4 regions of the Streptomyces roseoviridis genome follow, and region 4 is predicted to be linked to each of the others. Evidence: riboswitches for the same ligand, from Rfam matches in the RefSeq annotation. Region 4 holds a riboswitch; each other region holds the start of a gene.

Region 1 (4,027 bases), 6.2 Mb from region 4:
CGCCATCACCCAGGGGCGCAGGGCCGGCCTGGTCGGCCTGAGCGGGACCGCGGTGGGCTTCGTCTGCTATCTGCTGGCCGCGGCCGCGGGCCTGTCCGCGCTGTTCGCCGCCGTGCCGCTCGCCTTCACGGTGGTCAAGCTCGCCGGGGCCGCCTACCTGGCCTACCTGGCCTGGGACATGCTCAGGCCGGGTGGTCGTTCGCCCTTCGCCCCGGCCGGGGACCTGCCGCCCGTCTCCGACGCCCGCCTCTTCTCGACGGGGCTCCTGACCAATCTGCTCAACCCCAAGATCGCCCTCATGTACGCCGCTCTGCTGCCCCAGTTCATGGACCCGCAGGCGGGTCCGGCCTGGGCACAGCTCCTCCAGCTCGGCGCGGTGCAGATCGTCGTGGGGGTCACGGTGAACGGTCTGATCATGCTGGGTGCCGCACGGGTGTCGGGCTACCTGGCAGCGCGGCCCCGTGTGATGACCGCTCAGCGCTTCGCGGCGGGCGGCCTGCTCGGTGTCTTCGCGCTGCGCACGGCCCTGACCCGTACGCCCGTCTCGGCCTGAGACGGGCCCCGCGCGCCGGTGACACCGGCGACAGCAATGACCCGGTGACAGCAGTGACACCGGTGACAGCAGTGGCACCGGTGCTGCTGTGACGGTCCCGAACGCGAGGGGGGGGAGCGGCACCCGGTCGGGGCCCGGCCGTCAGTGGGCGGGACCACCCGGTCGGGGCCCGGCCGTCAGTGGTCGTGGCCCGTGTCGGCGGGACCGCGTCCTTCGTCGGAGCCGTCGGGTCCCTCTCCGGCCTCACCCCTGCGTCCGTGCGGGCGGCGCTGTTCCTCGCGGCCGAGGCCCGGGGACTGCCGCTTGGCGTCCATGCCGTGGTCGTCGGGCGCGGCGTCGCCGAGACGGCCCCGTGCGGCCTCCTCGGCCTCCCTGCGGGCCTCGGCGTCGCCGCTCTCCCCGACGGCCTGGGACGGGGTGGTGCGGGGCGGCCGGTCGGCGGGCAGCGTACGTCGGCGCTCGTGGTGGCTCATGATCACCCTCCTGGGCTCTGGATGCGGGGGACGGGTGTGTACGCGGCTGCCCCGCCGGATCAGGGTGAAACGCTCCGTTCGGCGTCCCGTGACGGAGCCAGCACGAAGGCGTGGCCGGCCGGGTCCGTGTAGCGGCGCACGTCGGTGCGCCGGTCGAGCCGGGTGCCGTTGCGTTCGGCGGCGACCGGGCGGGCGCCCAGGGAGATCGCCTCCCGCTCGGCCTCGTCGAGCGCGTCGGCGGCGACCAGGATGTGCAGATGGGCCTGCTGGGAGTCCTCCGGGCGCGGCCAGCTCGGCGGCGCCTGGCCGGGGTCGCGGCGGATGCCGAGGGCGGGGCCGGCGGAGGAGTGGAGCAGGAGCAGGTCGGGGTCGCCGTCGGCCGGTTCGACGGTGGCGCCGAGCAGGGCGGCGTAGAAGCGGGCGAGGGGTTCGGGATCGCTGCTGTCGAGGACGAGGAGGGTCGTCTTGGAAACGGTCATACGGTCCGTCTGCCCGCTCAACGGCCGTGCAGGCATGGCGAGTCGGGCGTGCACCCGGTCCGCTGGGCTCGCGTGCACCCGGTCCGCTCGGTTCGCGCGCCCCGGTCGCCCCTGGGGCCCGGCGCCGATCCGCTCGCCCGTCGGACGGTTCACTGCTTCGAGCGACAGTCATCCGTATATCGCGGTGGATCGCCCCTCGGGACGGCACGATCGGTGGCACTCTGACGCGAAGCGCAATCCGGGCGGGGCCCGGTGGGAAAGGGACAGCGTCGCCATGGCAGACCACCAGGAAGCAACCCTCACGCTGCCGAGCGATCCCGCCTCGGTCGCGACCGCCCGGCGGTACGTCGCCGAGGTCCTCTCCTCCTGGGGCCTCGGCGACGGCACCGACATCGCGGACTCGGTCCGGCTGATCGTCTCGGAGCTGGCGACCAACGCCGTGCAGCACACCTTCGGACAGTCGCCCACCTTCACGGTGGACGTCAGCCTGGAGCGGGACGAGCTGCTGCGCATCGGGGTCACGGACAGCCATCCGCGCTGGCCCCAGCGCCTCCCGGCGGCGGTCCAGCAGGACAACGGCCGTGGGATGGTCATCATCCGCTGGCTGGCCGCCGAGGCGGGCGGCCGGCTGTCGGTGACGCCGACGGCCGAGGGCGGGAAGACCGTCTGGATCGACCTGCCCTGGCCGGCGGCGGTTCCCGGCTGACGTCAGCGGACCCGGCCGTAGAGGACCTTCGACGTCCAGATCCGGTCGAGCTTCACCCAGGAGCCCTGCTTGGGCGAGTGCCAGATCTTGTTGTTACCCGCGTAGATACCGACGTGGTACACCCTTCCACCCGAGTGGAAGAAGACGAGGTCCCCCTTCTGCCGGCTGGACGCGGAGATGTGCCGGGTCTTGTTGTACTGCTGCTGCGCGGTGCGGGGCAGCGTCTTGCCCGCCTTCTTGAACGAGTAGAGCGTGAGGCCCGAGCAGTCGAAACGGGTGGGGCCCGCGGCGCCGTACTTGTAGGGGGATCCCTTCTTCGAGGCCGCGACGTTCAACGCCTTGCCGGCGTACGAGGTCGCGGCCTGGGCCTCCGGCGCGGCTCCTGGGGCGAGCAGCGTGCCGCCGACGGCGGCGAGGGTGAGAGCCGAGACGGCTCCGGCCCGGGACAGCAGGGACGGGACATGAATCTGCGCAGTCATGCGCAACCCTTCGTCAGCCGCCTGTGAAGGATGACCTGTCGGGTTCGGGCAGGCGAAGATGCCCGGCCGCGGCTGCGGCTTCACCCCGAGGAACGTCCCCCACTGCGCGAGACGTCCCGTATTGCTCGGGTCCTCCACTCCTGCCGATCCACTCCTGTCGACCAGACGTCCGGGACGGCGGCAGGACTCGGCGTCCGCCCGGACCGCCCCGCCTCGGGTGGCGGGGGCTTGTCGTCGACAGGGATCTTGACTCACACACTGGCCCAAATCCGAGCTGAAACGGCGATATGTGAGGCTCCTCACGACTGATCCATACGGGTGGACAGTCGGGTTTCGGGGTCAGCGATGTTTGCCGGACGAGCCGTTCACCAGGGCTGGAACGCCCGATTCCGCCAGATGCGTACACCCGCTGCGCAACTCACCTGAGTTACATGTCGATACGTCGACTACGCCGAACGAGGGAGAGATTCCGTGGTCCCCGTGCCCCGAGTGGACCTCGACACGACACGCCCCCCTGTCAACTCACCTGGTCCCCGGGGACGGTGACGCGCCCCGTGCGCCGCTCTCCGTCCAGGGTCCTGAGCGCACGCGCCAGCGTGTCGGCGTGCACCTCGCTCTCGCCCCGCATGTGCATGAGCGTCAGCGCGTCCCGCAGCGCCGCCGCGCGGCTCACCAGCGCCTGCGCCGCACGCAGCGCCCCATAGGTATGCGAGGTCCTGGATGGATTGATCCGGCCCAGCAGATCGACTACTTCGAGGTACGCGTCGACGAACTCGCCCTCGGCGCGGGTCAGTGCGGGCAGCGGCGGCAGCTCCGGGAGCACGTCGGCCTCACTCGTTCCCGGCGTCCGCGAGCCCGCGGCGGCTCTCGACGACGTGGTCCACCAGGCCGTACGCCACCGCTTCCGCCGCGTCGAGGACGGTGGTCCGGTCGATGTCGGCGTCGACGCGCTCGCGGTCCCTTCCGGTGCGCTCGGCGAGCAGTCCGGCGACCAGGGCGCGCTGTCGCAGCAACTCCCGTGCGTGGATGTCGAGATCGCTCGGCTGTCCGCGCAACGGCTCGTCCAGCGTGGGCTGCTGGAGGACGATCCGGGCGCCCGGCAGCGTGAGCCGCCGCCCGGTGGTGCCCGCAGCGAGCAGCACCGCGGCGGGGCCGACCGCCTGGCCGAGGCAGATGGTCTCCACCTCGCAGGAGACGGTGCGGATCGTGTCGTACACCGAGGTCATCGCGCTGATCGAGCCGCCGGGGGAGTTGACGTAGAGGCTGATGACGCTCTCCGGGGCGGCGTGGTCGAGGTACAGGAACTGCGCGATCACGTCGTTGGCGGAGGTCTCGTC
Region 2 (4,027 bases), 3.2 Mb from region 4:
CCGCGCTCGGGCGCTCGCTGGTGGGGCTGCTGCTGTGCACGGCGGTCCTGGCGGTCGCGAACGCGGTGCTCTACCCGTACGAGATGGACACCGTCGTCGCCCTGTCGAAGAACCGCTGGGTCGCCACCCACTACGGGCTCTACAACACGGTGTGCGGGGTGGGCATCACCCTGGGGAACCTGGGGACGGGCGCCCTGCTCGACGTGACCGGGTGGTCGGTGGTGCCCTGGCTGGTGCTGTGCGCGGTCGGCCTCGGGTGCGCGGGGGCGATGGCGCTGCTGGCCCGCGGCGGGCGGCTGGCCGAGCCGCCGCCCGTACGCCAACCGGCCGAGGAGGAGTCGCCGAGCCGCTCGGCCTGACGGCACCCTGGGGAGGGCGCGGGTCCGTCCGCGACCGGGCGGGTCCGGGCATGTCCAGGTGGGAGAGCACAGGTGGCGCGAGCGGGGATGCGGCGCGGGCGTGGCCGTTCCGGTGCCGCCCGCCCCGGTGCGCCCGCCGGTGCGGGGCGCGGTGACCCGTCGGCCGGTCCGTCGTCCGGTGCGTCCGCCGGTACGTCGTCCGGGGGCGGCCGGGGCGGTCCGGCTTCCGGCCGGCCCTTCGGTGCGTCCGCCGGACCTTCGGCCGGTGGGCCCCGCGGTGGGGGCCGCGGCGGGCCCTTTGGGCGGTCGTCCGGCCGGGTCTCCGGCTCGTCGTCCGGTGCCGTACGGGCCGCGTCCGCCGGTCCCGCGGGCGGGCAGTACCGGGGCGCCCGGCGTTTCCTGCGGGCGCTGCCTCCGCTGCTGATCGTGGGCGGGGTCGTCTTCGACACGCTGACCCCGCCCCAGTACACGGCGGCGCCGTTGTTCTCGGCGGCGCCGCTGATCGCGGCCCCGCTCTTCTCCACCCTGACGACGCTGCTCACGGGCATCGCCGCCGTCGTCGCCGGCATCGGCCTGCACGTCTACAACGGGACCGTGATGCGGATCCCGTCCCTGACGGAGACCCTGACCGTCGCCACGGTCTCCGGGCTCGCCCTGCTGATCGGCCGGGTGGTGCGGCGCAGCGGCGAGCGGCTCGCCTCGGCACGGGTGATCGCCGAGACGGCGCAGAAGGCGGTGCTGCCCGCGCCCGCGGAGCGGATCGGCGGCCTCCAGATCGCCGCGCGCTACGAGGCGGCGCAGGCGGACGCGTTCATCGGCGGCGATCTGTTCGCGGTGCAGGACACCCCGCACGGGGTGCGGCTGGTGGTCGGCGACGTGCGGGGCAAGGGTCTGGACGCGGTGGAGGCGGTGGCCGTGGTGATCGGCGCCTTCCGCGAGGCGGCCGAGCAGGAGGAGACGCTGGAGGGGGTGGCGGCGCGCCTGGAGCGGGCGCTGGCCCGGGAGGGCACCCGGCGCGACGGGCTGGACGCGTTCGAAGGGTTCACCACGGCGGTGCTCGCGGAGATCCCGGGCGGTGACCGGGTGGTGCGGGTGGTCAACCGGGGGCATCCCGAGCCGTTGCTGCTGCTCCAGGACGGGGGCGTGGAGGTGCTGCGGCCGAGCGAGGCCGCGCTGCCGCTGGGCATGGGCGATCTGGGGGTGTGGCCGGACCGGGCCGACGAGACGCCGTACCCGCCGGGGGCGACGCTGCTGTTCTACACGGACGGCCTCTCGGAGGCCCGGGACGGGGCGGGGGTGTTCTACGACCCCGGGGAACGGCTCGCAGGGCGGATCTTCCCCGGGCCCGAGGAGCTGCTCGACGCGCTGGTGGCGGACGTGCGCCGGCACACGGGCGGGGGCACGACGGACGACATGGCGCTGCTCGCGGTGAGCCGCCCGGCGGCGGGGCAACCGGAGCGGCGGCGGACCATGCCGGTGGTGCCGCCGGAGGGCGGATCGGCGCCGTGACGGGGCGTAGTGGCGAGGTGTCGCTCCGATAACAATTGACGTAACGTCAGATCGAGCGTTTGGTCCTGACCTCTTTCTGAAGGGGGGTCAACTCGGGCATTTCCCTACCAATTCAGCTAATGATCAAGGGGAACGGCTTGGAATCGGGTGGCCGCGTCTATTAACGTTCGATAACGCAGCGCGGTCGTCCCAGCCGTCGCAAGAGACGGCACCGTGCGCACGCGCCGAATCCCGCAAGGGAACCGGGGAACCACCACTTGGGGTGAATCGGGCCCCACCGCACCCGTGCGGCCGCCCGTAGGAGACCTTCCTGCTCCGAACCCGTCAGCTAACCCGGTAGGCGAGAAGGAAGGAAAGGAGAGCGCCTCCGTGGCCTCCAACACCCCTGCTCCGCATACCCCCTTCGATTACTTCGACACCTCGGGGGCGCCGGGCGCCGCAGGCGCGGACGCGGAGGAGTGGAATCCCACCGAGGAATCCCTCAGGGACCGGAGCCGCTCCGGCGGGCGCCACCGCGTCGTCAAGCAGCGCTCCAACTTCGCCCGTTCCTCCACCGTGCTCGGCGTCGGCGTCATCGCGGCGGTCGGCGCCGGCGGTCTGGCCACCGCCCAGCAGAAGCCCCCGGTCTCCATAGCGCTGCCGGACGTCGACCTTCCCGACGCCGCCGACCTGCCGGGCGTCGGCGCGCTGATCGGCGCGGACGACAAGGGCTCCGAGGGCGGGGCCGGCGGTGACGGGGGCTCGGACGCGATCGCGGGCGGGAACGACACCCAGCCGCTCACCGCTCTCACCTTCACCACCGACGGCGGCGGCTCGGGCGCCGAGGCCGCCGGGACCCAGACCCGGACCGACGCCGGCGAGGCGCTGCGCGCCCGCATCCTCCAGCAGGCCGAGCAGCAGCAGGTCGCCGCGGACGCCGCCGAGAGGGCGGCCGCGGAGAAGACCGCTGCCGAGAAGGCGGCGGCCGAGGCCGAGGCCAAGGCGCAGGCGGCGGAGCAGGCGGCCGCGGAGGCCGAGAAGAAGGCCGAGGAGGAGGCCGCGGCCAAGGCCGAGGCCGAGCGCCTGGCCAAGCTCGCCGCGAGCTACGCGCTGCCCACCTCCTCGTACACGCTCACCTCGACCTACGGCGAGTCCGGCTCCATGTGGTCCTCCGGCTACCACACCGGCCTGGACTTCGCGGCCCCCACCGGCACCCCGGTCAAGGCCGTCCACAGCGGCACGGTCAAGTCGGCGGGCTGGTCCGGCTCCTACGGCTACCGGATCGTCCTGGAGCTCCAGGACGGTACGGAGATCTGGTACGCGCACCTGTCGTCGATGACGGTGAGCGCGGGCCAGTCGGTCGGCACCGGAGAGACCATCGGCCGCGTCGGAGCCACCGGCAACGTCACCGGCCCCCACCTCCACCTCGAGGTCCACACCCCGTCCGGCAGCGGCATCGACCCGGCGGCCTGGCTCCGCTCCAAGGGCCTGTCCGTCTAGTGCGCCCCGCGTCCCCCGCACCGTCCGGCCACGGGCGGCCCACCGGTTTGCGGCCCCCGGCACCGTCCGGCCACGGGCGGCCCACCGGTTTGCGGCCCCCGGCACCGTCCGGCCACGGGCGGCCCACCGGTTTGCGGCCCCCGGCACCGTCCGGCCACGGGCGGCCCACCGGTTCGCGACCGTCGCGCCGGAGCTCGCGCCGGCCGGTGCCGCCGGGAGGCCGGGGGCGGGCGGCCGATCCGGATGATCCCCGGCCGGAATAGCGGTGTCCTCACGGAAGGTTGATCCACGCATGACTTCTCTTCGCCGGCTTGGCACCTCCGACCTGCACGTCTTCCCGCTCGCCCTCGGCGGCAACGTCTTCGGCTGGAGCGCCGACGAGGCGCAGTCCTTCGCCGTCCTCGACGCCTACGCCGCCGCCGGTGGCAACTTCGTCGACACCGCCGACGTCTACTCCGCGTGGGCCGAGGGCAACGAGGGCGGCGAGTCGGAGACCGTCATCGGCCGCTGGATGGCCTCCCGCGGCAACCGCTCCGACGTCCTCGTCGCCACCAAGGTCGGCGCCCACCCCCGCTTCAAGGGGCTGAGCGCCACGACCATCAAGGCCGCCGCCGAGGAGTCGCTGCGCCGCCTCGGCACCGACTACATCGACCTCTACTACACGCACTACGACGACGAGT
Region 3 (4,027 bases), 4.2 Mb from region 4:
GTGAAGAAGATGCGCGGCTACCTCGCGGAGCTCATCCACCGCAAGCGGCTCGACCCGGCCGACGACCTCATCTCCGGGCTCATCAGGGCCTCGGACCACGGCGAGCACCTCACCGAGAACGAGGCCGCCGCGATGGCCTTCATCCTTCTCTTCGCCGGGTTCGAGACGACGGTGAACCTGATCGGCAACGGGGTCTACGCCCTGCTGCGCCACCCGGAGCAGCGCGCGCGCCTCCAGGCGTCGCTCGCGGCCGGGGACCGGGGGCTGCTTGAGACCGGGGTGGAGGAGCTGCTGCGCTACGACGGGCCGGTGGAGCTGGCGACCTGGCGGTTCGCCACCCGGCCGCTGGCCATCGGCGGGCAGGAGATCCCGGCCGGTGACCCGGTGCTCGTGGTGCTCGCGGCCGCGGACCGGGACCCGGAGCGGTTCGACGCTCCGGACACGCTCGACCTCGCCCGGCGCGACAACCAGCACCTCGGGTACGGGCACGGCATCCACTACTGCCTGGGGGCGCCGCTGGCCCGCCTGGAGGGGCAGACGGCGCTCGCGACCCTGCTGACCCGCCTGCCGGACCTGCGACTTGGCGTCGAACCGGAGGAACTGCGGTGGCGCGGCGGGCTCATCATGCGGGGACTTCGCACCCTTCCGGTGGCCTTCGCCCCGGAGGGCACCGTCGCCCGGTGACTGACGCCACATCAGAAATGTGATCTTCGCGTGATCGGGGCTGCATCGGCTTGTGACTTCCGCTCACATGCCGCTACGTTCACCCGCAACCTCAGCAGTCACGCGAAAGGCTCTCCGTATGCGCTCCGGAAACGGACGTCACCGCAGACCCCGCCAGGCCCCCGCTCTCGTCGTCGCCGCGGGCGTCACCGGATCGGCCATGGCGCTGCCGTTGCTCGCCGCCGGTTCCGCCTCGGCCGCCGACGCGGCGACCTGGGACAGGGTCGCCGAATGCGAGTCGGGCGGGGCCTGGAGTGCCAACTTCGGCAACGGGCTGTACGGCGGGCTCCAGTTCACCCAGGAGAGCTGGGAGCGGCACGGCGGCCTCGCCTACGCCCCGAGCGCCGACCTCGCCAGCCGCGCGCAGCAGATAGCGATCGCCGAGAAGGCGCTCGCCGCCGGCGACACCCAGTGGGACACCTGCGCCCCGATCGCCGGCCTGACGAACGACGGCAAGGCTCCGGCCGTCGACCCGGGTCCCGGCGTCACCCCCAAGAAGTCCACGGGGCCCGTCCCCGAGTCCAACCGCACCGACGGCCTGCCGGCCGGCACCACCGGTACCGGGACCCCCGCCGCCGAGCCTTCGGCGACGGCCACGACCCCCGCCGCGCCGACCGCTCCGGCCACTCCGTCGACGGGTCCCTCGGCGGGCTCCCCGACGGGCCCCTCGACGGGGACCCCGACCGCGCCCGCGACCCCCGGCAGCCCCGTCGCCCCCGGCACCCCGGGCAGCGTCGTCACGCCCCGTACGCCCGTAACGCCGGATGCATCCGTTACGCCGGGTACGCCCGGTGCGCCGGGCTCGACCGCTCCCGGCACCGGCAAGCACCGGGGTGACGCCGCGACAGAAGAACCGGGCATGACGGACACCAGCTCCGAATCCGGGCGCCACGCGGCGCCGGCCGACGCGGCGAAGGGCGGAGTGACCGGCGACGATTCGGGCAAGACGGACGAATACACCGTCAAGCCGGGTGACAGTCTGTCGGACATTGCGCGGGAGAACGGTCTTCTCGGCGGCTGGGGCGCCCTCTACGACGCCAACAAGGAGACGGTCGGCGCCGACCCGGATCTCATCCTCCCTGGTCAGAGCCTGGAACTCCTGCCCGAATCGGCCCCGCTCGGAGGGTAGTTCGAGGGCTAATGTCCGTTCTGTGCGAGTGAGACATGGGTCTCTCTTGTCGAACGGGCGTGTCACGTCCGCAAACTTTGCTCGCGTCGCCCCTCACCTGCGCAAACACCACCTGACGGAGTGCAAGTAGGGGCGATTTTCCCGGCTTGAGGGTCTTTGAACTTCCCCCGGGTCTGTGTCTACGGTCGTGACCGCTCGCCACCGCGGGCCCCGCCGACCGGGAACGCCGAATCCTGCCGCCGGTCGATGGGAACAGTCGTCGCGCAAGCGCCGAAGGCAGGAGCGGGGGACCCAGGTAAGTCGCCGGCCCCGGCCGCCCGAGACGGGCGGCCGACGACCGGCTTGGGGTGAAGCCGCGTGCACGTCACGCGGCCGGGCAATTCCTCCCGGGTTCCGGACGGAACCGGGGAGGCCCCATCGGCCCGAACCCGACAGCTCACCTCGCAGGCGTCGGTGAGGGAGATTTCCATGCTGCTTTCCGGCAAGGGCAAACACCGTCGTTCCTCCAAGGCCACCCGGGCCGTCGCGCTCGCCGGTGCCGCCGGCGTCGCCATCGCCGCCCCGCTGATGGGCGCGTCCTCGGCCTCGGCCGCCACCGCCTCCGAGTGGGACGCCGTCGCCCAGTGCGAGTCCGGCGGCAACTGGTCCATCAACACCGGCAACGGCTACTACGGCGGCCTGCAGTTCTCGGCCTCCACCTGGGCCGCGTACGGCGGCACCGCCTACGCCCCCACCGCCGACCAGGCCTCCAAGTCCCAGCAGATCGCCGTCGCCGAGAAGGTCCTCGCGGGCCAGGGCAAGGGCGCGTGGCCGAGCTGCGGCGTGGGTCTGTCCGGCGCCTCGTACGACGGCGGCTCCGCCGAGCAGGCGCAGCCGCAGCCGGAGCGGAAGGCCGAGCAGCCGACCACCCGCAGCGAGCAGCGCACCGCGCCGAAGAGCACGGCCAAGAAGAGCGAGTCGAAGCAGACCGTCACCACCCCGACCGGCAAGAAGGTCAAGAAGGGCGACGGCGAGTACAAGGTCGTGACCGGCGACACCCTCAGCAAGATCGCCCAGGCGCACGGCGTCAAGGGCGGCTGGGAGAAGCTGTTCGAGCTGAACAAGGACGTCGTCCAGGACGCCGACCTCATCTACCCGGGCCAGCAGCTCCACCTGAAGTAGTCCGGCGACTGCCCCACCCCGCGGTGACCACCCCGGCCCGGAGCGCCCTTCCCCCGTGCGCTCCGGGCCGGGGTCTGCCCCGCCCCGCCCTACCGATGAGTAGGTGAGGGGGTTTCGACCCGAGATGCATGCCCTCGGGTCCTTTTTCGTCCCAGGGGGCGGGCGCCCGGCTGGCCGGAGGCCCCCGGGCGGTTAGGCTCTTGTCGCAAGGCGAACGAGACCTTGCCGCATGCGTCACAACCAGCGTCACATCCCAGAAGGAGATGCTCGTGCCGTCCATCGACGTCGTCGTAGCCCGGGAAATCCTGGACTCCCGAGGCAACCCCACGGTCGAGGTCGAGGTCGGCCTCGACGACGGCAGCACCGGCCGTGCTGCCGTTCCGTCCGGTGCCTCCACCGGTGCGTTCGAGGCCCTCGAGCTCCGCGACGGTGACCCCAACCGTTACCAGGGCAAGGGCGTGGAGAAGGCCGTTCTCGCCGTCATCGAGCAGATCGGCCCCGAGCTGGTCGGTTACGACGCCACCGAGCAGCGCCTGATCGACCAGGCGATGTTCGACCTGGACGCCACCCCGGACAAGTCCTCCCTCGGCGCCAACGCCATCCTCGGCGTCTCCCTCGCCGTCGCGCACGCCGCCTCCGAGGCCTCCGACCTGCCGCTCTTCCGCTACCTCGGCGGCCCGAACGCGCACCTGCTGCCCGTTCCGATGATGAACATCCTGAACGGCGGCTCGCACGCCGACTCCAACGTGGACATCCAGGAGTTCATGATCGCGCCGATCGGCGCGGAGTCCTTCTCCGAGGCCCTGCGCTGGGGCACCGAGGTCTACCACACCCTCAAGAAGGTCCTGAAGGACAAGGGCCTGTCCACCGGCCTCGGCGACGAGGGCGGCTTCGCCCCGAACCTCGGCTCCAACCGCGAGGCCCTCGACCTCATCCTCGAGGCCATCAAGCAGGCCGGCTACGTCCCCGGCAAGGACATCGCGCTCGCGCTCGACGTCGCCGCCTCCGAGTTCT
Region 4 (4,027 bases):
CGCACGCCCGGCGGGCGGCCCCGGGCGGCCCGCCGGGCGGGTGGGGAGCCCGTCGGCGGGTAACCGGGCGGGGGCGAGGGCCGGCCTCCTGGGCCGAACCGCCGGGCACAGAAGAGGAGCGACGTCATGCGAACCTCCGAGTCGATCGCCGGACTGCTGCGCGCGCACGGACGCACCTACGCCGAGGAGGCCGGCATCAGCCTGCGCGACAAGCCGGCGCCGCTCTACCAGCTCCTCGTCCTGACCGTGCTGTCCTCGGTCCGGATCAGCGCCGGTACGGCCACGGCGGCCGCGCGCGAGCTGTTCTCGGACGGGCTGCGCACGCCGCGGGCCATGGCGGACTCGGCCTGGCAGCGGCGGGTGGACGCCCTCGGGCGTGCGCGCTACGTGCGCTACGACGAGAGCACGGCGACCGCGCTCGGCGAGGGCGCCGAGCTGGTCCTGGACCGCTTCGGCGGGGACCTGCGCAAGCTCCGGGAAGAGGCGGGCGGCGACCGGGACGCGCTCCGCTCGCTGCTGCGGGAGGTGCCGAGGATCGGGCCGGTCGGCGCCGGCATCTTCTGCCGCGAGGCCCAGGCCGTCTGGCCGGAGCTGCGCCCGTTCTTCGACGAACGCTCCCTCGCGACCGCCGGGGCCCTCGGGCTCCCGCACACCGCGGCCGGTCTCGCCCGCCACGTACCGCCGGACGACGTGGCCAGGCTGGCGGCGGCGCTGGTGCGCACGCGTCTGTCGGGCGGTATTCGGGAGGAGGGCTCGCGACCCGGCGCGTGAGGGACGGCGGGAGCCGGTGCCGAGTGGCGCAGGTGCTGTGGGGTGCGGAGCTTACGGGGGTTCGGAGCTGCTTCGTGGGTACCGCTTCGCGGGCTTTGAGAGCGTTGGTGGGGGTTTGCCCGGACGGTGACGGGCTAGACGCGGAGCGAGGACGACGGCGTACCCGCTCGACGACGCACCGGGGCGACGGCGTCCGCGACCCGATCACCACGCCGAAGGAGAGGTCATGAGCAGGATGACGAGCGGTTCGCCCCGCACGGTCCAGCCCGAGGACGACATCCTGGAGCAGCTGCTCGAACAGCACGACCGGATCCGGCAGCTCTTCGCCGAGACGCTCGAATCCGAGAAGGACGCCAAGCAGCAGTGCTTCGACGAGCTGCGTGCCCTGCTCGCCGTCCACGAGACGGCCGAGGAGATGATCCTGCGGCCGGTGGCCAAGCGGGTGGCCGGCAAGGAGGAGGCCGAGGCCCGGAACGAGGAGGAGTCGCAGGCCAACAAGAAGCTGGCCGAACTGGAGCAGCTCGACGTGCACAGCCCGGAGTTCGACGCCCGGCTCAGGGCCTTCCAGCAGGCGGTCGAGGACCACGCGCGGCACGAGGAGCAGGAGGAGTTCCCCCGGATCCGCGCCGAGTGCGGCATCGACGACCGCCGTTCGATGGGACGCCGGCTGCGGACCGTCGAGCGCATGGCCCCCACGCATCCCCATCCCCGGACCGCCGGGTCGCCCGCCGCCCAGTGGACGGTCGGCCCGTTCGCGGCGCTCCTGGACCGCGCGAAGGACGCGCTGCGCCGCGAGTGACGCCGCTACCGCCCGGACGCGCGGGAGACGGTCGTGGTCCCGTCGGTTCGGACACGGCACGGGGCCGGGGCCCCGAGGGCGAGGAGCTCCGCGGCCTGGACGGCGAGTGAGCCGCCGCGCTGGCCTGATGAGCACAGGACCGCGCCCGCCGGAAGGCGGGCGCGGTCCTGTCGGTTCCGTAACGGCTCAGTAGGCGCCGAAGACGTTGTCGATGGAGCCGTACCGGTCGGCCGCGTAGTTGCAGGCCGCGGTGATGTTGGCGACGGGGTCGTACGGGTCGAAGGGGGTGCCGGCCACGTGGTAGGCCCGGAACGTCGGGTCGATCACCTGGAGCAGGCCCTTGGAGGGGGTGCCGGCGGCGGCGTTGGAGTCCCAGTTGTTGATGGCCAGCGGGTTGCCGGAGGACTCGCGCATGATGTTGCGGTAGATGCCGTCGTAGCTGCCGGGGATGCCCTTGGCGGCCATGATGTCGAGCGACTCGCGGATCCACCCGTCGAGGTTGTTCGCGTAGGTGGCGGCCTTCGGGGCCGCCGCCCGGACCGCCGCGGCGGGGCGTGCCGCGGCGGCGCCCTGGGCCGAGGAGCGCTTCACCGTCGTGCGCTCGGCCGAGCGGTCGGCGCGCGGCGCGGACTTGTCCCTGCCCTTCGCCTCGGCGTGGACGGTGAGCTTCAGGCCGGGCCTGATGAGGCTGGGGTCGGCGCCCACGGCGGCCTGGTTGTCGCGGTAGAGCTTCTTCCACCCGCCCGGCACCGCGTACTTGTGCGCGATCTTCGAAAGCGAGTCGCCGGAGACGACGGTGTACTTCACCAGTCCGGTCTTCGGCGCCGTTTTGACGGTGGCCGCCTTTACGACTGCGACGGAGGGCGTTCCCTGCGGAGCGACCGCTCCGGCGCTCGTCGCCCCGGCCAGCGGCAGGGCGAGTGCCGCGCTGCCCGTGAGGCCGGCGGCGGCGAGACCACGAGCGAGCGGGGCGTTCTTGGGGCGACGGTGCTTCCCGTGACCACGCATGGCGAGTTCCTCTCCTTCGCCTGCGAGGTGAGCTGTCGGGTTCGGGCAGGAGATGCCCGGCCGCGGCGCGCGCGGCTTCACCCCGAGCCGTGTCCGTGACGCCGGACACGGCGGAGAACGTGGGTCCCCCGCTCCTGCCGGAAGGGTCGTGAGTGTGGTGACCGGACGGTGGCAGGACTCGGCGTTTCCATCCGGTTGACGCGTGACCGTATGCGAAGACAAAGCGCGATAACAAGACGGGAATTAATCAAAGCAAATAGGTGAGGAAGATCAACGGAAAGGATCATCCCGATTTTCCGGCGACGTTTCGTCAACACTTTTCCGCGTTCTCGCACTTGACGCCCCGTCGGGCTCACGGCCGTTCTTCGCGGCGTGATTCAGATCACCCGAGGGGCGGGGTCCGCCTTTTACCGGAGGAATACCGCCCTTGCGTCACTCAATTCACCATTCCGGCATTGAGGATGAATAAGAGGACATCGACCGATTTGCCCTTGCTGCCGTCCCGCGCCCCCAGGGGCGGCAGCGCGTAGCGTGGAGGTGTCGGGGCCCTTCCGACGGCACCTCGCCGTCCCGCCCCACGGTGGGTGATCATGAACCGATCTCGTCGCGCTGTCCGTCCCCGTAACGGTGCCCGTGCCGGTCCCGGCTCGCGCCGGGCCGTCGTGCTCGTCGTGGCCGTCGTCATGACGGTCGTCGGGGTGCTCCTCGGCTGCGCTCCCGGCACGAGTCGGAGCGCCGACGGGAAGTCGCAGATCCCGGCATCCGCCTCGCCGCCGCCGGCGGAGCGCGCGAGCACGTCCCCGCCCGCCTCGGCGCCCGTGCCCGCACCGCCCCCCACCCCGGTCCCACGGCCCCGGCCGGCCGACCTGGACATACCGTCCATCGGGGTCAGGGACCTGCGGGTGGTGCCGTACGAGGGCACGACCGACGACCGGGCCGGCACCCGGATCCAGGACCGTGGCGTGGCCGCGAGCCCCTACGGCAGGCGCGGCGGAGTGGGACCGGGCGACGTCGGCAACTACCTGGTGACGGCGCACCGGCTCTCGGCCGGCGGACCGCTGCGGGACCTGCCGGCCGTCGACGTGGGCGACCGGGTGTTCGTGACCGCGGGCCGCGAGGTGTACGAGTACCGGATCACCGAGACCCGTACCACCTCCTTCCGCTCCGCGCGGTCCCTCGCCGAGCAGCGTGCCGCCGTGCCCGGGGCTCCGGGCGAGAAGCCCACGCGCGCGGTGATCACGCTCTCCACCTGCGCGACGCCGGAGGACGACGCGGCGGGCAACTACTGGCGGGACGCCCTGGGCAACCCCGAGCACCGCATCGACAAGATCGGCGTACTCGTCTCGGTCCGCCCCGCGTGAACGCCCGGCGATGTGCCCCGGTGCCCGGTGGCTCCGTGCCCGGTGACGCGGTGACCGGTGATTCGATGCCCGGTGACGCGATGCCCGG

What was found. Region 4 has a riboswitch for cyclic di-AMP ahead of ABD954_RS01700 (transglycosylase SLT domain-containing protein). Riboswitches for the same ligand answer to the same signal wherever they lie in the genome.
Region 1: linked by a shared signal. The riboswitch ahead of ABD954_RS29845 (C40 family peptidase) and the one ahead of ABD954_RS01700 (transglycosylase SLT domain-containing protein) in region 4 are both predicted to bind cyclic di-AMP.
Region 2: linked by a shared signal. The riboswitch ahead of ABD954_RS16060 (M23 family metallopeptidase) and the one ahead of ABD954_RS01700 (transglycosylase SLT domain-containing protein) in region 4 are both predicted to bind cyclic di-AMP.
Region 3: linked by a shared signal. The riboswitch ahead of ABD954_RS20700 (transglycosylase family protein) and the one ahead of ABD954_RS01700 (transglycosylase SLT domain-containing protein) in region 4 are both predicted to bind cyclic di-AMP.

Annotation. Positions count from the first base shown of each region.
Region 1 is NZ_BAAAWU010000001.1:6,594,675-6,598,701, forward strand. Features, by position in the region: gene ABD954_RS29825 (LysE family translocator) at 1-553, shown strand, start outside; gene ABD954_RS29830 (hypothetical protein) at 730-1,026, opposite strand; gene ABD954_RS29835 (VOC family protein) at 1,086-1,505, opposite strand; gene ABD954_RS29840 (ATP-binding protein) at 1,780-2,211, shown strand; gene ABD954_RS29845 (C40 family peptidase) at 2,214-2,690, opposite strand; cyclic di-AMP (ydaO/yuaA leader) riboswitch at 2,694-2,814, opposite strand; gene ABD954_RS29850 (hypothetical protein) at 3,208-3,513, opposite strand; gene ABD954_RS29855 (ATP-dependent Clp protease proteolytic subunit) at 3,521-4,027, opposite strand, start outside.
Region 2 is NZ_BAAAWU010000001.1:3,554,833-3,558,859, reverse strand. Features, by position in the region: gene ABD954_RS16070 (MFS transporter) at 1-359, shown strand, start outside; gene ABD954_RS16065 (PP2C family protein-serine/threonine phosphatase) at 759-1,868, shown strand; cyclic di-AMP (ydaO/yuaA leader) riboswitch at 2,081-2,225, shown strand; gene ABD954_RS16060 (M23 family metallopeptidase) at 2,238-3,347, shown strand; gene ABD954_RS16055 (aldo/keto reductase) at 3,640-4,027, shown strand, end outside.
Region 3 is NZ_BAAAWU010000001.1:4,555,344-4,559,370, forward strand. Features, by position in the region: gene ABD954_RS20690 (cytochrome P450 family protein) at 1-684, shown strand, start outside; gene ABD954_RS20695 (transglycosylase family protein) at 803-1,852, shown strand; cyclic di-AMP (ydaO/yuaA leader) riboswitch at 2,111-2,317, shown strand; gene ABD954_RS20700 (transglycosylase family protein) at 2,321-3,013, shown strand; gene eno (phosphopyruvate hydratase) at 3,277-4,027, shown strand, end outside.
Region 4 is NZ_BAAAWU010000001.1:374,053-378,079, forward strand. Features, by position in the region: gene ABD954_RS01690 (endonuclease) at 127-771, shown strand; gene ABD954_RS01695 (hemerythrin domain-containing protein) at 998-1,570, shown strand; gene ABD954_RS01700 (transglycosylase SLT domain-containing protein) at 1,757-2,578, opposite strand; cyclic di-AMP (ydaO/yuaA leader) riboswitch at 2,583-2,737, opposite strand; gene ABD954_RS01705 (class E sortase) at 3,169-3,939, shown strand.